One region of the Streptomyces sp. NPDC050509 genome, then DNA from elsewhere that is predicted to be linked to it. Evidence: riboswitches for the same ligand, from Rfam matches in the RefSeq annotation. Region 1 holds a riboswitch; each other region holds the start of a gene.

Region 1 (5,265 bases):
GACTTCGTCGCCCACCACGTGACCGGCATCGTCGTCCAGGCACAGGGAGCCCAGGCGATGGCGGACCGGCGGCCCGAACTGGTGCCGCCCGCGCTGGAGCGGATCGAACAGGCGGGTTCGGAGGCGCTGACCTCCATGCGGCACATGGTGGGGATGCTGCGCGACGCCGACGGGGAGGTGGCGCTGACACCGCTGGCGGGCATCGGCGAAGTGCGGTCGCTGGTCGAGGAGTTCTCGGCCGTCGGTGGCGCCCGGGCCCGGCTCGATCTGGAGGGGAGCTTCGACGACCTGCCGGTGGAGGTGACCACCACCGCACACCGGGTGGTGATGGAGGCCCTCACCAACGTACGTAAACACGCTCACGGCTGCACCGAGGTACGGGTGCGCGTGGACCGCTCGGGCAACCAGGTCACCGTACGGGTCGGCGACGACGGGCAGCCGCGCCATGTCTCCCACGGCGGCTTCGGGTTGAAGGGCCTGGCCGAGCGGGTGGGCCTGGTCGGCGGAAGGGTCCAGGCGGGGCCGGTGGCGGGCGACGGCGGCTGGGCTGTCGAGGCGACGCTCCCGGTGTCCACGGCCGGGGTGATGGTCTCGTGACGATCCGTGTGCTGATCGCCGACGACCAGGCGATGGTCCGTGCCGGGTTCACGATGATCCTCGCCGCTGAGGACGACATCGAGGTCGTCGGGGAGGCCAAGGACGGGGTGCACGCCGTGGAACTCGCCGAGCGCCACCGGCCCGACGTGGTGCTGATGGACATCCGCATGCCCCGCATGGACGGGCTGGAGGCGCTGCGCCGGCTGACCCGCCCCGGCACCGTGAATCCGCCGAAGGTCGTCGTGGTCACGACGTTCGACGACGACGAGTACGTCCAGCGCGCCCTGAGCGAGGGCGCCTCCGGCTTCCTGATCAAGGACTCGGGGCCGGCCCTGCTGGTCGAGGCCATCAGGGCGGCGGCCTCAGGCGAGGCGCTGGTGAGCCCGGCCATCACCGTACGGTTGCTGCGGCGCGTCAACAACGCGGCGCCCGCCCCCCGGGAGCCGCACACCGCGCTCTCCGAACGGGAGAAGGACCTGGTGCGTCTGGTGGCCAGAGGGCTGACCAACGCGGAGATCGCCGCCGAACTGACCATCTCGGTGGGCACGGTGAAGACCCATCTCGGCAACGTGCAGGTCAAACTGCCCGCCCGCAACCGGGTGGAGATCGCCGCCTGGGCCTGGGAATCCGGCCTGGTCGACGGGCGGCGGTGAGAGGCGAGCGGTAGGCGGAGACGGAAAAGCGGGGGCCGGGGCGTCCGTACGCGCCCCGGCCCCCGCGGGGCTCTCCGTCAGGACGTGGGCAGTTCGCCCCGGACCGTGCGGGCCGCGGTGACCAGGTTCTCCAGGGACGCCCTGGTCTCGGGCCAGCCGCGGGTCTTCAGGCCGCAGTCGGGGTTGACCCACAGGCGTTCGGCGGGGATGGCCGCCAGGCCCTCGCGGAGCAGGGCGGCGGCCTCGTCCGCACTGGGGACGCGCGGGGAGTGGATGTCGTACACGCCGGGGCCCGCCTCGCGGGGGTAGCCGTGGGCGGCGAGTTCGCGGGCGACCTGCATGTGGGAGCGGGCCGCTTCCAGGCTGATGACGTCGGCGTCGAGGTCGTCGATGGCCTGGACGATGTCGCCGAACTCGGCGTAGCACATGTGGGTGTGGATCTGGGTGTCCGGGCGTACGCCGCCGGTGGTGAGGCGGAAGGACTCGGTGGCCCAGTCCAGGTACGCGGCGCGGTCGGCGGCGCGCAGGGGCAGCGTTTCGCGGAGGGCGGGTTCGTCGACCTGGATGACCGAGGTGCCGCCCGCTTCCAGGTCGCCGACCTCGTCGCGCAGGGCGAGGGCGACCTGCCGGGCGGTGTCGCCGAGCGGCTGGTCGTCGCGGACGAAGGACCAGGCGAGCATGGTGACGGGCCCGGTCAGCATGCCCTTGACGGGGCGGTTGGTGAGGGACTGGGCGTACGAGGTCCAGCGCACCGTCATCGGTTCGGGGCGCGAGATGTCGCCGGCCAGCACCGGCGGGCGGACGTAGCGGGTCCCGTAGGACTGCACCCAGCCGTGCCGGGTGGCGAGGTAGCCGGTGAGCTGTTCGGCGAAGTACTGCACCATGTCGTTGCGTTCGGGTTCGCCGTGGACCAGGACGTCGATCCCGGTCTTCTCCTGGAAGGAGATGACCTCGCCGATCTCGGCGCTGATGCGCTCCTCGTAACCGGCCGTGTCGATCCGGCCCGCGCGCAGGTCGGCGCGGGCGGTGCGCAACTCGTCGGTCTGCGGGAACGAGCCGATGGTCGTCGTCGGCAGCAGCGGCAGCGCGAGGTGGGCGCGCTGGGCGGCGGCGCGCTCGGGGTACGGCTGCGAGCGGCGGCCGTCGGCGTCGGTGACGGCGGCGGTCCTGGCCCGTACGGCCGGGTCGTGGGTGAGCGCCGAGTTCGTACGGGAGGCGAGGTCGGCGCGGTTGGCGGCGATCTCCGCGGCGATGGCGTCGGTGCCCTGGGCCAGCCCCGTGGCCAGGGTGACGATCTCGGCGGTCTTCTGCCGGGCGAAGGCGAGCCAGCGCAGGACGCCCGGGTCGATGTCGCGTTCGGCGGCGGTGTCGAGCGGTACGTGCAGCAGGGAGCAGGACGCGGCCACGTCGACCCGGTCGGCCAGGCCGAGGAGCGTCCCCAGGGTGGCGAGGGACTTCTCGTAGTCGTTGATCCAGATGTTGCGGCCGTTGACGACGCCCGCGACGAGCCGCTTGCCGGGGAGTCCACCGGCGGCGGCGAGGTCTTCGAGGTTGGCGGCGCCGGCGTCGGTGAAGTCCAGCGCCAGGCCCTCGACGGGGGCCTTCGCCAGGACGGGCAGGGCGTCGCCGAGCCGGTCGAAGTAGGAGGCGACCAGGAGCTTGGGCCGGTCGGCCGCCCCGCCGAGGTCGCGGTAGGCGCGGGCGGCGGCGTTCAGCTCGGCGCGCGTACGGTCCTGGACGAGCGCGGGCTCGTCGAGCTGCACCCACTCGGCGCCTGCGGCGCGCAGGTCGGCGAGGACCTCGGCGTAGACGGGCAGCAGCCTGTCCAGCAGGGTCAGCGGCTCGAAGTCGGCGGCCACGCCGGGGGCGGGCTTGGAGAGCAGGAGATACGTGACGGGGCCGACGAGGACCGGGCGGGCGGTGTGCCCGAGCGTGAGGGCCTGCGTCAGCTCGGCGACCTGCCGGGTGGAGTCGGCGGTGAAGACGGTGTCGGGGCCGAGCTCGGGGACGAGGTAGTGGTAGTTCGTGTCGAACCACTTCGTCATCTCCAGCGGCGCCACGTCCTTGGTGCCGCGGGCCATCGCGAAGTAGCCGTCGAGCGCGTCGGCCGTGACGGCCGCACGGTGCCGCTCGGGTACGGCGCCGACCATGACGCTGGTGTCCAGGACGTGGTCGTAGTACGAGAAGTCGCCGGTCGGCACCTCGTGGACGCCGGCGTCGGCCATCTGCCGCCAGTTCGCCCGGCGCAGACCTGCCGCCGTCTCCCGGAGGGCTTCCGCGGTGACGCGGCCCTTCCAGTACCCCTCGACGGCCTTCTTCAGTTCCCGGTTCGGGCCCTGGCGGGGGTAGCCGTACACGGTGGCTCGTGCTGCCGCGGCTGCGGACTTCGGTGTCACGGAAATCTCCTTCGCGAGATGACTCCTGAACATCCCGGGGACGGGACGCGGGCGCGAAGGGGTGACGGGACCCGACGATCGGTGCGGCGCCTCGGGCGCGCTCGTCCGTCCGGTATGTACGCCGACCCGCCCACGAGGTCACCGGGATATCCGTACGCGAACGGTCGCGTACGGGCAACGGGCAGGTCTTCGGACTCGCGGGCACATCTGCCGAGGCAGACACCTACTGGCCGTCGCTTCCCGGATCCGTGCGGATCCAGTGCGTATGACGGCGGTCGTTCCCGCTCACCGCTGCGGGGCAGTCCCGGATTCCCACCGGGTTCCCTCTTACGACGCGTCTGCCTGGAGGGCAGGGCGAACCAGCTGCACGCGCCACGATAGAGCGTGGACGCCTCCGTGGACCAACCTTGGCCGAACTTGTTCACATTCCGCAGACGCTAGGAAGCTCCGACCTGCGGGGGTGTCATCCGCTTCCGGGCTGCGGGGCGGGCGTCTCCGCGAAGATCCAGCGGTTGGCCGCCAGCGGGTCGTCCGGTTCGGGGAAGGGGCCGTGGTCGTGGAGGCGGGTGAAGTCGTACGGGGAGCGGACCGAGACCGACCAGCCCCGCCGGGCGAGTGCGGCGGCCGAGGCGGGGCGCGGCTCCGGGTCGAAGAGGGCCGGCAGGTCGAGGCCGATCTGCTCCCTCGCCGTGGTGTAGAGGGGGTGGGCGCGCACCTTCGCCCCCTCCACCTCCTTGATCTCGTACGCCAGTGTGCTCCCGGCCGTGCTCAGCCCGGCCACCGTCGCGATGAGGTGCCGCTCGGCCGCCGCCGGGAGGTAGAGCAGCAGCCCCTCGGCGAGCCAGGCGGTCGGTACGGCCGGGTCGAAGCCCGCGTCGATCAGCGCGTCGCCCCAGTCGAACCGGAGGTCGGCCGCGAGCGGTCTGCGGTCGGCCGTGGGGACGGCCCCCGCCCGGTCGAGCACCGCCTGTTTGAAGGCGAGCATCTCCGCGGTGTCGACCTCGTGGATCACGCAGCCGGGCGGCCAGCCGAGCCGGAACGCCCGGGAGTCCAGGCCCGCGCCCAGCAGCACCACCTGGCGCACGCCCGCCTCCACCGTACGGAGCAGATGGTCGTCCAGGACCCGGGTGCGTACGGCGAAGTAGCGGCCGAGCCGTTCCCAGAACGGGTTCGTGTGTCCCCCGGGCACCTGGTCCGCCCGGACCGGCCAGCCGGCCGAGGCCGGTGCCGCCCGGACGAAGTGCTCCGCGAACTCGTCCCGCGCCAGGGGGGCGGGCCGGTGGGTCTCGATGGCCCGCGCGGCGGCCACCATGAGGGCGGTCAGGCCCACGCCGCCCGCCGTGTCGGGGTCCCGTTCCGGGGCCGTGCCGTCGAGGGACGGGGTCACAGAGCCACGCCCGCGGTCAGGTGGTCCCCGGCGATGCCGGCCTTCTCGGGGCGGTAGTACTCCCTGATGGCCTCCGCCCAGGCGTCCACCCCGACGCGGTCGTCGTCCGTGGGCCCCAGGGCGTCGAACAGCGCCTCGATGTTGGCCTGTTGGAAGCCGACGGCTGTCAACACGGCCATGAAGGCGGGGCGCGCGACGAGTCCGTCGTCCTCCGGCGAGCCGAGCGCGCTCA
Region 2 (5,265 bases), on a different contig from region 1:
GACCTGCGGACGACCGGCGGGCCGGACGAGATCGTCGTACGGATCGACACCGCGTGGAACGGCGGCGCGGACGACCTCAACCCGGAGAACCACCGGCACCGGGTCCTCGCGCCGGACACCGGGGACCGGTACGCCTTCTGACGCGTCGGACCCCGGGTCCTCGTTCCCGCGTCCTCGTTCCCGGGCCTTCGTCCCGGACCGTTGTTCCCAGGCCCTTGTTCCCAGGCCCTTGTTCCCAGGCCCTTGTTCCCGGGTCTTCGTTCCCGGGCCCTCGGCCCCGCGTCACGCCGCCGCGTCGCCGAACTCGCGTACCGCGTCGTCGACGATCGCCGCCAGGCGGGCGTGGTGGGCGCCGCGCCAGTAGACCCGTCCGCAGGCCGCGCAGCGGGCGAAGACGTCGTAGCCGCGCTGGGTGCCGTGCTGGAGCTGTTCCTGGACGGACTCCTTGTCCGCAGGGCCCAGTTCGCCGTTGCAGGCGGTGCAGCGGGTCCAGGGCGCGAGGACGGGGGCGAAGCGCTGGAGCACGTCCCTGAGCTGGTCGTCCGGGCGGTCGCTGTAGATGTACGCGCCGGCCCAGATCTCGCGGCGGCGCAGCAGTCCGCGGTCGCGGGAGAGCATCACCCGGCTTTCGGCGGCGGAGAGCGTGGCCAGGGCCGGGTCGCCCAGGTCCTCGCTCTCGTACGCCGCGTCGACGCCCAGCAGCCGCAGCCGGCGCGCGAGGGTGCCGAGGTGGACGTCGAGGAGGAAGCGCAGGGGCGCGCCGGGCACGGTCTGCGGCCGGGGCACGGACCGTACGTCCACGGACTCGCCCGCGGCCGGGATGTGCGAGAAGGGCACCTCGCGGCCGTCGACCAGCAGCGGTCCCGCCTCGGTGAGCGGGATGCCGAGGGATTCGACGGCGTGGCCGAGGGTGGACGAGCCGTCGGTGCGCAGGGCCGTACGTCCCGCACGGCGCTCGGCCGCGACGAAGAGGCGCAGTTCGGGGGCGATGGCGATCTGGATCTCCGGTCCGTTCACGCCGTCAGGATGCCACCGCGCGACCGGGCGGGCCAGGCATTTCCCGGCCGTGCGGGGGAGAGAGGAGGAGCCCCTGTTCGTACACCCGCGTCCCGTCCCGGGTCTGGTGCCGGAAGCCGCCGCGTCAGCGGGCGTACGCCGTGGGCGGGACCCCTACCGTCGCGGTGAAGTCCCGGACGAGGTGCGCCTGGTCGCTGTAGCCGAGGTCGGCGGCGAGCGCGGGCCAGTCGACGGCGCCCGACTCCGCGCGCTCCAGGGCCTCGTGGATGCGGTAGCGCAGGATGACCCACTTGGGGCCCACGCCCACGTACGCGGCGAAGAGGCGTTGCAGCGAGCGCGCCGAGACGCCCTCCTCCTCGGTGAGGCGGGCGACGCGCCGGATCGTACGGTCCGTCCTGATCCGGTCGACGAGGGCCATGGCGTGCAGGGCCTGCGGGTCGGGGCGCGGTGCGAGGCCCAGCAGGTGGGTGTCGAGCGCGGCCACCCGCGCGTCCTCGTCGTCCGGGTCCAGGATCGCCGCGATGTCCGCGTCCGCCGTGGGCAGGACGTCGGCGACCGGGACCCGGCGCCCCGTCCACTCCGCGACGGGCCGGTGCGGCGCGAAGGGCCGGAAGCCGCCCGGCCGGAACTGGACCCCGCACACCCGGCCGCGGCCCGCCAGCTTCTGCGTGAACAGCTCCAGGCCGACGCCCGCGACCTCCCCGTGCGGGGCGAGGGTGCCGGAGCGCTGGAACACCACGTTCACCGAGGGGTGCGGCACCACGTGGGAGACGTACGGCTGCTCCAGGTCCCAGTCGATCAGCCAGTAGTGCTCCAGATACGGCCGCAGCGCCGGAGCGGGCTCGCGGCGGCGGAACCGTACGCGCGCGAAGAGTCCGGGGGCGTCGACGATGCCCCGGGTGTCACGCCGTGGACCAGCCATGGCCGGATCCTATGTCGCGTTTGTTCACGTGTCGCGTTTGTTCAAGACGCACGGTCCGGCCGTCCCTACGGTCGGAGCCATGAGCGACAAGACCGGCATCGACAAGACCGACACCAAGAGGGACACCAAGATCAGCGCGCTGTTGCGGGTGGCCGCGGACCGTGCCCTCCCCGTCGTCCGTGGCATCGGCGACGACCAGCTCGGCGCGCCGACGCCGTGCGCCGAATACGACGTGCACGCCCTCGCGGACCATCTCTTCCAGGTCGTCGTGAACTTCCAGGCGCTCGCCGCGAAGCGGGACGCCGACTTCGGCGCCGCCCCCGAGCATCTCGCGGGGCAGTGGCGTGAGCGGTTCGCCGCGGAGACGGTGCGGCTCGTCGACGCCTGGGACGCGCCGGGCGCCGAGGAGGGCACGTCGGGGGCGATGGGGCTGCCGGCCAGGACGGTCGGCTCGATGGTGCTCGGGGACCTGACGGTGCACGCGTGGGATCTGGCGCGGGCGACGGGGCAGCCGTACGAGCCGGACGCGTCGCTCGTCGGGGTGCTGGTCGCGGAGTTCGGGGCGCTGGCGCCGACGGCCCGGAAGATGGGGGTGTTCGGGGAGCCGGTGGCGGTGGCGGAGGACGCCGCCGCGTTCGACGTACTGCTGGCGCTGACCGGACGCGACCCCTACTGGACGTCGCCGCGAGGCTGAGGGTTCGGCGTCCGTAAGGCGGGCACACGGTCGACGAGTACCACTTTCGCACTTTCGGCAGTAATGGGCGAAGAGGAGGGGACATGGAGATATCCGGCATTTTCGTCGCCATCGTCGTCGGCATCGTCATCGGTGTGCTCGGACGGCTCGTGGTGCCCGGGCGCCAGCGCATCGGGATGCTGTGGACCATCGCCGTGGGTATCGTCGCGGCGCTGGTCGGTACGTTCGTCGCGGCGGCGTTCGGCGTCGCGGACACCAGGGGCTTCGACTGGATCGAGCTGGTCATCCAGGTCGGCCTGGCGGCCGTGGGTGTGGCCGCGCTGGACCGCGCCAAGGGCCGCGGCTGACCCCCGGAGCCGCTGCCCCCCGGAGCCGCTGACCCCCGGATCCGCTGAGCCTCAGATCGGCTGACCTTCGGATCGGTCGGCCCTCAGGTCCGCCGGCCCTCAGATCTCCTGTCCGGACTCCTCGCCGGTGAGCGGGCCGCCGGTGAGCGGACGGCCGCCGAGCAGGTTCCAGCGGCCGTCCCGCCCGGTGAGTTCGGTGACGGTCAGCGGCCGTACGTCGAACCGCCAGAACGCCCCGGCGGGCGCGCCGAGGGCGTGGACGGCGGCGGCGCGGACGAGGTCCGGTTCGGTCACGGCGACCACCCGGGGCGTGCCGGGGTCCAGCGCGTCGAGCCACCGGCCGACGCGGGCGTACAGCGCGAGCAGGGACTCCCCGCCGTGCGGCGCGGCGGCCGGGTCGGTGAGCCAGGTGCTCACCGACCGCGGTTCCTCGGCGGCGACCTCGTCGAGGGTCCTGCCCTGCCAGCGGCCCATCGCCCACGGCGCGAGGTCGGTCAGCGGCCGGGCGTCCAGGCCGAGCAGGCCGGCGGTCGTACGGCAGCGGGGCGAGGGCGAGACGTACACGGCGGACGGGCGGGCGGTACGGAGGAAGTCCTCCCGTACGGCTTCGGTCCGACGCACCCCGGCGGCGTCCACCGCGCTCCCCGGCCCGGTCCCGGGGGTGCCGGGCGCCTCCGGTTGCTCGGGTTCCTGGGGTTCCTCGCCGAAGCGGGCCGCGCGCAGGGCCGGTCCCATGGCGGGTGAGATGAGCAGGACGCGGATCGTCATGACAAGGCCCCCTTGGCCCGTCTGCCGGTTCGCGGTACCTTCACGTCGATATCCACGACGGCGAGACGGAAGTCCGGTGAGATTCCGGCACGGTCGCGCCACTGTATGCCGGGTGCCGGCCGCGTCACCACGCGGCGGGGGTCCGGTGAGTCAGACCCGAAGGCCGTCGTTCGAGCTCCATGCAACGGGACGCGAGTTCCCCAAGGAGGATGTGCCATGGCTCAGTCCATAGCGCCCACGACCACGGCCGTTTCGCCCACCTCGTCCACCGCCGCCGTTCCGGCTCCGCTTCCGCTGCGCGCCGTTCTGCCGTGGGCGGTCTTCGTCGGCACCCTGATGCTGGTGCTGCTCTACTTCGTCGGCGCCGAGCAGGGCGCGACGTCGGTGATCTCCGGTGCCGGTGTGCACGAGTGGGTGCACGACGGCCGTCATCTCCTCGGCTTCCCCTGCCACTGACCTGACGGCGACCACGGAGCACGGAGATAACGGAGATATACGCGCATGCATGCCTCCACCGTCAGAAACCTCCTGGTCCGCGGCATGGTCGCGGGCGTGCTGGCAGGGCTTCTCGCCTTCACGCTGGCCTATTTCGCGGGTGAGCCGTCCGTACGGGACTCCATCGCGCAGGAGGAGGCCCGGTCCGCCCCGGCGCATCAGCACGGCGCGGCGGGGGACTCCGCCGCGGCCGAGGAGGAAGAGGAGGAACTGGTCAGCAGGCCGGTCCAGTCGACGTTCGGGCTCGCCACCGGCGTGCTGGTGTACGGGGTGGCCCTGGGCGGTATCGCCTCGCTGGTCTTCGCCGTGAGCCTGGGCAGGATCGGCCGGTTCGGTCCGCGGGCGACCGCCGCGCTGGTCGCGGGGGCCGCCTTCACCACCGTCTATCTGGTGCCGTTCCTGAAGTATCCGGCGGCGCCGCCCGCCGTCGGCAGCCCGGACACCATCGGGAAACGCACCACGCTGTTCTTCCTGATGATCCTGCTCAGCGTGTTGCTGGCGGTCGCCGCCGTCATCGCGGGCAGACGGCTGGCGCCGCGGCTCGGCAACTGGAACGCGTCGCTCGTCGCGGGAGGCGGTTACGTGGCCGCCGTGGCCCTCGCGTGTCTGGTGCTGCCCGCCAACACCGACGCCGTTCCCGCGTCCTTCCCCGCCGCGCTGCTGTGGGAGTTCCGGCTCGCGTCGCTCGGTGTGCAGGCGCTGCTGTGGACGGCCTTCGGGCTGATCTTCGGGGCGCTGGCCGAGAAGGCGCTCCGGCCGCGGACGGATCCCGCTTCGGCTTCTGCTTCGGCTTCGTCTTCCGCTTCGGCTTCCGAAGGGGTCGGCGCGGGGGCCGTGGGGGAGGTCAGTCGCTGACGCCCACCACGTGGCGGACCGTCTCCGGCGCCGCCATGAAGTCCAGCATGGCGCGGGCGACGTCCGCGCGGGAGACGGTACGGGCGCTGCTGGCGGGCATCGCGCCACCGGGTCCCGGAGCACTTGTCGCGGGGCCCGTCGCGGGGCCAGGGGTGGGCGGACAGTAG
Region 3 (5,265 bases), on a different contig from region 1:
CTCGGGGTGACGAGAATCAGCTCGCCGACCCGCACCGAGACATTGCCGGAGGTGCCGACGACGAGCCCCTCCGCCGCCGTTCTCCGGGCGGTGTCGACCAGCTCCGTCCAGGCCCGCTCCAGGGCGCCCCGCTCGACCGCCGACTCACCCTGTCCGCCGGTCAGTTCACCTTGCTCGCCGGTCCGCTCATCCGTCATACGCCGATCCTGCCAGGCGTCGCGGACATCTCCACGGAGTGGGTCACTCCGTAGACCCGCCCAGTTCATCTTCCGTTCACTCTGACTCCCTACGTTCACCGAGGCCACCGACGTCGAACGATTGCCTGGGTCCTGGGTCAATGGAACACATCACGCTGCTGCTCGCGATCGTGATCGTGACAGCTCTCGTGTTCGATTTCACGAACGGTTTCCACGACACCGCCAACGCGATGGCGACGACCATCTCGACCGGCGCTCTGAAGCCCAAGGTCGCGGTGGGTATGTCCGCGGTCCTGAATCTCGTCGGCGCGTTCCTGTCCGTGGAGGTCGCCAAGACGATCTCCGGCGGGCTCATCAACGAACAGGGCATCAGAACTGAAGTGATCTTCGCGGCGCTCGTCGGCGCCATCCTGTGGAATCTCTTCACCTGGCTGCTCGGACTCCCGTCCAGCTCCTCCCACGCGCTCTTCGGCGGCCTGATCGGCGCCACCCTGATGTCCGTGGGCGCCTCCGGCGTCAACGGCGGTGTGGTCGTCACCAAGGTCCTGATCCCCGCGCTCGCCGCCCCCGTGGTCGCCGGGCTCGCCGCCCTGCTGGCGACGAAGCTGACGTACCGGATCGGCCGCGACACGGACGACAAGGCCACCGCCAAGGGCTACCGGGCCGGGCAGATCGCCTCCGCCGGGCTCGTCTCGCTGGCCCACGGCACCAACGACGCGCAGAAGACCATGGGCGTCATCACGCTCGCCCTGGTCACCGGCGGCGTCCTCGCCCCCGGCTCCAACCCGCCCCTGTGGGTCATCGTCTCCGCCGGGATCGCCATCGCGCTCGGCACGTACCTCGGCGGCTGGCGCATCATCCGCACCATGGGCACCGGCCTCACCGACCTCCAGCCGCAGCAGGGCTTCGCCGCCCAGACCAGCGCAGCGACGGTCATCCTGGCCTCCTCGCACCTGGGCTTCTCGCTCTCCACCACGCAGTCCTGCTCCGGTGCCGTGATGGGCGCCGGGCTCGGCCGCAAGGGCGGAGTGGTGCGCTGGTCCACCGCCACCCGGATGTTCGTCGCCTGGGGGCTGACGCTGCCGGCCGCCGGTCTGGTCGCCGCGGGCGCCGAGTTCCTGACCGGCCAGGGCACCTGGGGCATCGCCGTCGTCGCGGTCCTGCTGGTCGCGGGCTCCGCCGGGATCTGGCTCGCCTCGCGCCGCCGTCCGGTCGACCACACCAACGTCACCGCCGGGACCGGCGCCGACACGGACACCGACCTCGCCGCCGAGCCGGCCGGAGTGGTGACCACCGCCATCGCGGCCGTCACCCCGCCTCCCCCGGCGGGCGCCCCCGGCCAGGACCTCTCGACCACCATCCCGGCCCCCGCGGCCACCACCCCGGGCCAGACCGGCGAGCCGGCCCGCCCCGCCACGGTGTAAGGAAGCGACCGTATGAACATCGACTGGGCAGCACTCGGCTCCGTCTTCGGCGTCAGCCTCGTGGCGACCGTCGCCCTCGTGGGCCTCTTCACCCTCGGCATCGTGGGCCTCGCCAAGCGGGGTTCCACGGCCCCCCAGGGCCCGGCCGGCACCTCGGCCGCCGCCTCCACCCCCGCCACCGGCTCCGCACCCCTCGCGGCCCGCGCCGGCGCCTACCTGTGCTTCGCGCTCTGCGTCGGGGCCGTCGCGTACGGGATCAGTCTCATCGTGGCCTGAGCCCACGAGCGGCCCTCAGAGGAGCCCCGCATCGGCCGACCGGTCCGATGTGGGGCTCCGCACACTGTCCCGTCGCAGGTCAAGGATGAGTTGACGGGTGTTGCACGGCGTGGTGGACTTCCGAGGCCATTGACGACGGCAGTAGAGGAAGCCGGTGCGAATCCGGCGCGGTCCCGCCACTGTCACTGTGAGTCTCGCCTCCAGGAGCCAGGAACTCTCGCCGTCGCACTACGTACGTCGAACCGGGGCGCGGACCCTGAGTGAGGACACTTCGCCATGCCTGGCTGCGGTTCCGCCGCGCGCGGCGGTTCAGCCGCCCCTGCCGCCGAGCGGGTCTTCGCGTACGGCGCCACCCTCGGCCTGCTGGGCGACCGGCTGTTCGGCGATCCGCGCCGGGGACATCCGGTGGCCGCCTTCGGGCGGGCCGCCGGGGCCGTCGAGCGCGCGCTGTGGCACGACCACCGCGGCTGGGGCGCGCTGCACACCGCGCTCTGCGCCGGAGGCGCCGCCGGGGCCGCGGCCCTGGCCGCCACCGCGGTACGCCGCGGCCCCGCCGCCTCCGTGGCGCTGACCGCCGCCGCCACCTGGTCCGTGGTCGGGGGCACCTCGCTGGGCCGCGAGGCGCGGGCCGTCGGCGCGGCGCTGGCCGCCGGGGACCTCGAAGGCGCCCGGCGGCGCCTGCCGCATCTGTGCGGGCGCGACCCGTACTCCCTGGACGAGGCGCAGATAGCGCGCGCCGTCGTGGAGTCCGTCGCCGAGAACACCTCCGACGCCGTCGTGGGCGCCCTGGTGTGGGGCGCGGTCGCCGGGGCGCCGGGGCTCGTCGGGTTCCGCGCCGTGAACACGCTGGACGCGATGGTGGGCCACAAGAGCGAGCGTTACCGCCGGTTCGGCTGGGCGTCGGCCCGCCTCGACGATGTCGTGGGGTGGCCGGGGGCCCGGCTGACCGCCGCGCTGGCCGTCGCCGCCGGGGCGGACAGGCGCGGCGCGCTGCGGGCCGTACGGCAGGACGCGCACCGCCATCCGAGCCCCAACGCGGGCCCGGTGGAGGCGTCGTTCGCCGGGGCCCTGGGCGTACGCCTCGGCGGGACGCTCACGTACGGCGGGCGGGTGGAGCACCGGCCCGTCCTGAACGGCAGGGGGCGCCCGGTCGGGGTCCCGGACATCGAGCGCGCCGTGCGGCTGGCCCGCCGGGTCAACGTGCTCGCTCTCGCGGCCTGTGTCACGGGCCGCCTCGTGTACGGCGCGGTGCGCGCGGCCGGGACCACCAGGAGGCGTGGATGAGCCGGAACAGCGGCGGCACCGGGCTCGGCGGAGGGCTGCTGATCGCCGGCACGACCTCCGACGCGGGCAAGAGCGTCGTCACGGCGGGGATCTGCCGCTGGCTGGTGCGCCGGGGCGTGAAGGTGGCGCCGTTCAAGGGCCAGAACATGTCGCTGAACTCGTTCGTGACACGCGAGGGCGCCGAGATCGGGCGCGCCCAGGCGATGCAGGCGCAGGCCGCGCGCGTGGAGCCGACCGCGCTGATGAACCCCGTCCTGCTGAAGCCGGGCAGCGACCGCAGCAGCCAGGTGGTGCTGATGGGCAAGCCCGTCGGGGAGCTGAGCGCCCGGGGCTACCACGGGGGACGGCAGGAGGCACTGCTCGGGCCCGTGCTGGCGTGCCTGGAGGAGCTGCGGTCCACGTACGACGCCGTGATCTGCGAGGGCGCGGGCAGCCCGGCCGAGATCAATCTCCGTCGTACCGACATCGTGAACATGGGGATCGCGCGGGCCGCGCGGCTCCCGGTGGTCGTGGTCGGGGACATCGACCGGGGCGGGGTCTTCGCGTCCTTCTTCGGGACGACCGCGCTGCTGAGCCCCGAGGACCAGGCGCTGGTCGCCGGGTATCTCGTCAACAAGTTCCGGGGAGATGTCTCGCTGCTGGAGCCGGGGCTCGACATGCTCCGGGGGCTGACCGGGCGGGCGACGCTCGGGGTGCTGCCCTTCCGGCACGGTCTGGGCATCGACGAGGAGGACGGTCTGCGGGTCTCGCTGCGCGGCGCCGTGCGCGAGTCGGTGGTGGCTCCCCCGTACGGCGCGGACGTGCTGCGGATCGCGGTCTGCGCCGTACCGCTGATGTCGAACTTCACCGATGTGGACGCGCTGGCGGCCGAGCCCGGGGTCGTGGTGCGGTTCGTGGACCGTCCCGAGGAGCTGGCCGACGCCGACCTGGTGATCGTGCCGGGCACGCGCGGCACGGTGCGGGCGCTGGCGTGGCTGCGGGAGCGCGGGCTGGCCGACGCGCTGGCCCTGCGGGCCGCCGAGGGCCGCCCCGTGCTGGGGATCTGCGGCGGCTACCAGATCCTCGGCGAGCGGATCGACGACGAGGTGGAGTCCCGGGCGGGTGAGGTGGCCGGGCTCGGACTGCTGCCCGTACGCGTCAGGTTCGAGCGGGAGAAGACCCTCGCGCGGCCGGTCGGGGTGGCCCTCGGCGAGCGGGTCGAGGGGTACGAGATCCATCACGGTGTCGCGGACGTGCGCGGCGGGGACGCTTTTGTCACGGACTCGGAAGGGCGGGCGCTGGACGGCTGCCGGGCCGGGTCCGTCCAGGGCACGCACTGGCACGGGGCGCTGGAGAGCGACGCGTTCCGGCGGCGGTTCCTGACGGAGGTGGCGCGGACGGCCGGCCGGCGGTTCGTGCCAGCGCCGGACACGAGCTTCGGCGCGCTGCGCGAGGAGCAGCTCGATCTGCTCGCTGACCTCGTCGAGGAGCACGCGGACACGGCCGCGCTGCTGCGCCTGATCGAGGAGGGCGCCCCGGCCGGGCTGCCGTTCATCCCTCCGGGGGCCCCGTGAGCACCGTAGGACTGAGCACCGTGGGACGCCGTCCGGTCATCGATGAGTCATTCGAAGGAGCGATCAGCCTATGAGCACCCCTTTTCCGTTCACCGCCGTGGTGGGGATGGACGATCTGCGGCTCGGCCTGCTGCTGAACGCGGTCAGTCCGGCGGTCGGCGGCGTTCTCGTACGGGGTGAGAAGGGCACGGCGAAGTCGACGGCCGTACGGGCGCTGGCCGCCCTGCTGCCCGAGGTGCCGGTGGTGACGGGGTGCCGGTTCAGTTGCGACCCGGCCGCGCCGGATCCGCGCTGCCCGGACGGTCCGCACGATCCGGACGGTCCGCACGGGAGCGTCCCCGGCGAGGCGCGGGCCGCGCGGATGGTCGAGCTGCCCGTGGGCGCGTCCGAGGACCGGCTCGTGGGGGCGCTGGACATCGAACGGGCGCTCTCGGAGGGCGTGAAGGCGTTCGAGCCCGGACTGCTCGCGGACGCGCACCGCGGGGTGCTGTACGTGGACGAGGTCAACCTGCTCCACGACCACCTCGTGGA

Evidence for each region. Region 1 has a riboswitch for cobalamin ahead of metE (5-methyltetrahydropteroyltriglutamate--homocysteine S-methyltransferase). Riboswitches for the same ligand answer to the same signal wherever they lie in the genome.
Region 2: another riboswitch for cobalamin. It lies ahead of ACIBJC_RS09365 (CbtB-domain containing protein); the one in region 1 lies ahead of metE (5-methyltetrahydropteroyltriglutamate--homocysteine S-methyltransferase).
Region 3: another riboswitch for cobalamin. It lies ahead of ACIBJC_RS30450 (cobalamin biosynthesis protein); the one in region 1 lies ahead of metE (5-methyltetrahydropteroyltriglutamate--homocysteine S-methyltransferase).

Annotation. Positions count from the first base shown of each region.
Region 1 covers NZ_JBITHL010000021.1:33,601-38,865, forward strand. Annotated here, with positions in the region: gene ACIBJC_RS37265 (sensor histidine kinase) at 1-597, shown strand, start outside; gene ACIBJC_RS37270 (response regulator) at 594-1,250, shown strand; gene metE (5-methyltetrahydropteroyltriglutamate--homocysteine S-methyltransferase) at 1,328-3,646, opposite strand; cobalamin riboswitch at 3,809-4,007, opposite strand; gene ACIBJC_RS37280 (SAM-dependent methyltransferase) at 4,110-4,958, opposite strand; gene ACIBJC_RS37285 (EF-hand domain-containing protein) at 5,030-5,265, opposite strand, start outside.
Region 2 covers NZ_JBITHL010000003.1:48,318-53,582, forward strand. Annotated here, with positions in the region: gene ACIBJC_RS09335 (hypothetical protein) at 1-141, shown strand, start outside; gene ACIBJC_RS09340 (Mut7-C RNAse domain-containing protein) at 283-1,017, opposite strand; gene ACIBJC_RS09345 (DUF6597 domain-containing transcriptional factor) at 1,142-1,939, opposite strand; gene ACIBJC_RS09350 (TIGR03086 family metal-binding protein) at 2,019-2,633, shown strand; gene ACIBJC_RS09355 (GlsB/YeaQ/YmgE family stress response membrane protein) at 2,717-2,980, shown strand; gene ACIBJC_RS09360 (histidine phosphatase family protein) at 3,080-3,748, opposite strand; cobalamin riboswitch at 3,770-3,927, shown strand; gene ACIBJC_RS09365 (CbtB-domain containing protein) at 3,965-4,204, shown strand; gene ACIBJC_RS09370 (CbtA family protein) at 4,250-5,098, shown strand.
Region 3 covers NZ_JBITHL010000012.1:59,157-64,421, forward strand. Annotated here, with positions in the region: gene ACIBJC_RS30435 (class II aldolase/adducin family protein) at 1-197, opposite strand, end outside; gene ACIBJC_RS30440 (anion permease) at 338-1,621, shown strand; gene ACIBJC_RS30445 (hypothetical protein) at 1,634-1,897, shown strand; cobalamin riboswitch at 2,017-2,137, shown strand; gene ACIBJC_RS30450 (cobalamin biosynthesis protein) at 2,174-3,181, shown strand; gene ACIBJC_RS30455 (cobyric acid synthase) at 3,178-4,734, shown strand; gene ACIBJC_RS30460 (putative cobaltochelatase) at 4,805-5,265, shown strand, end outside.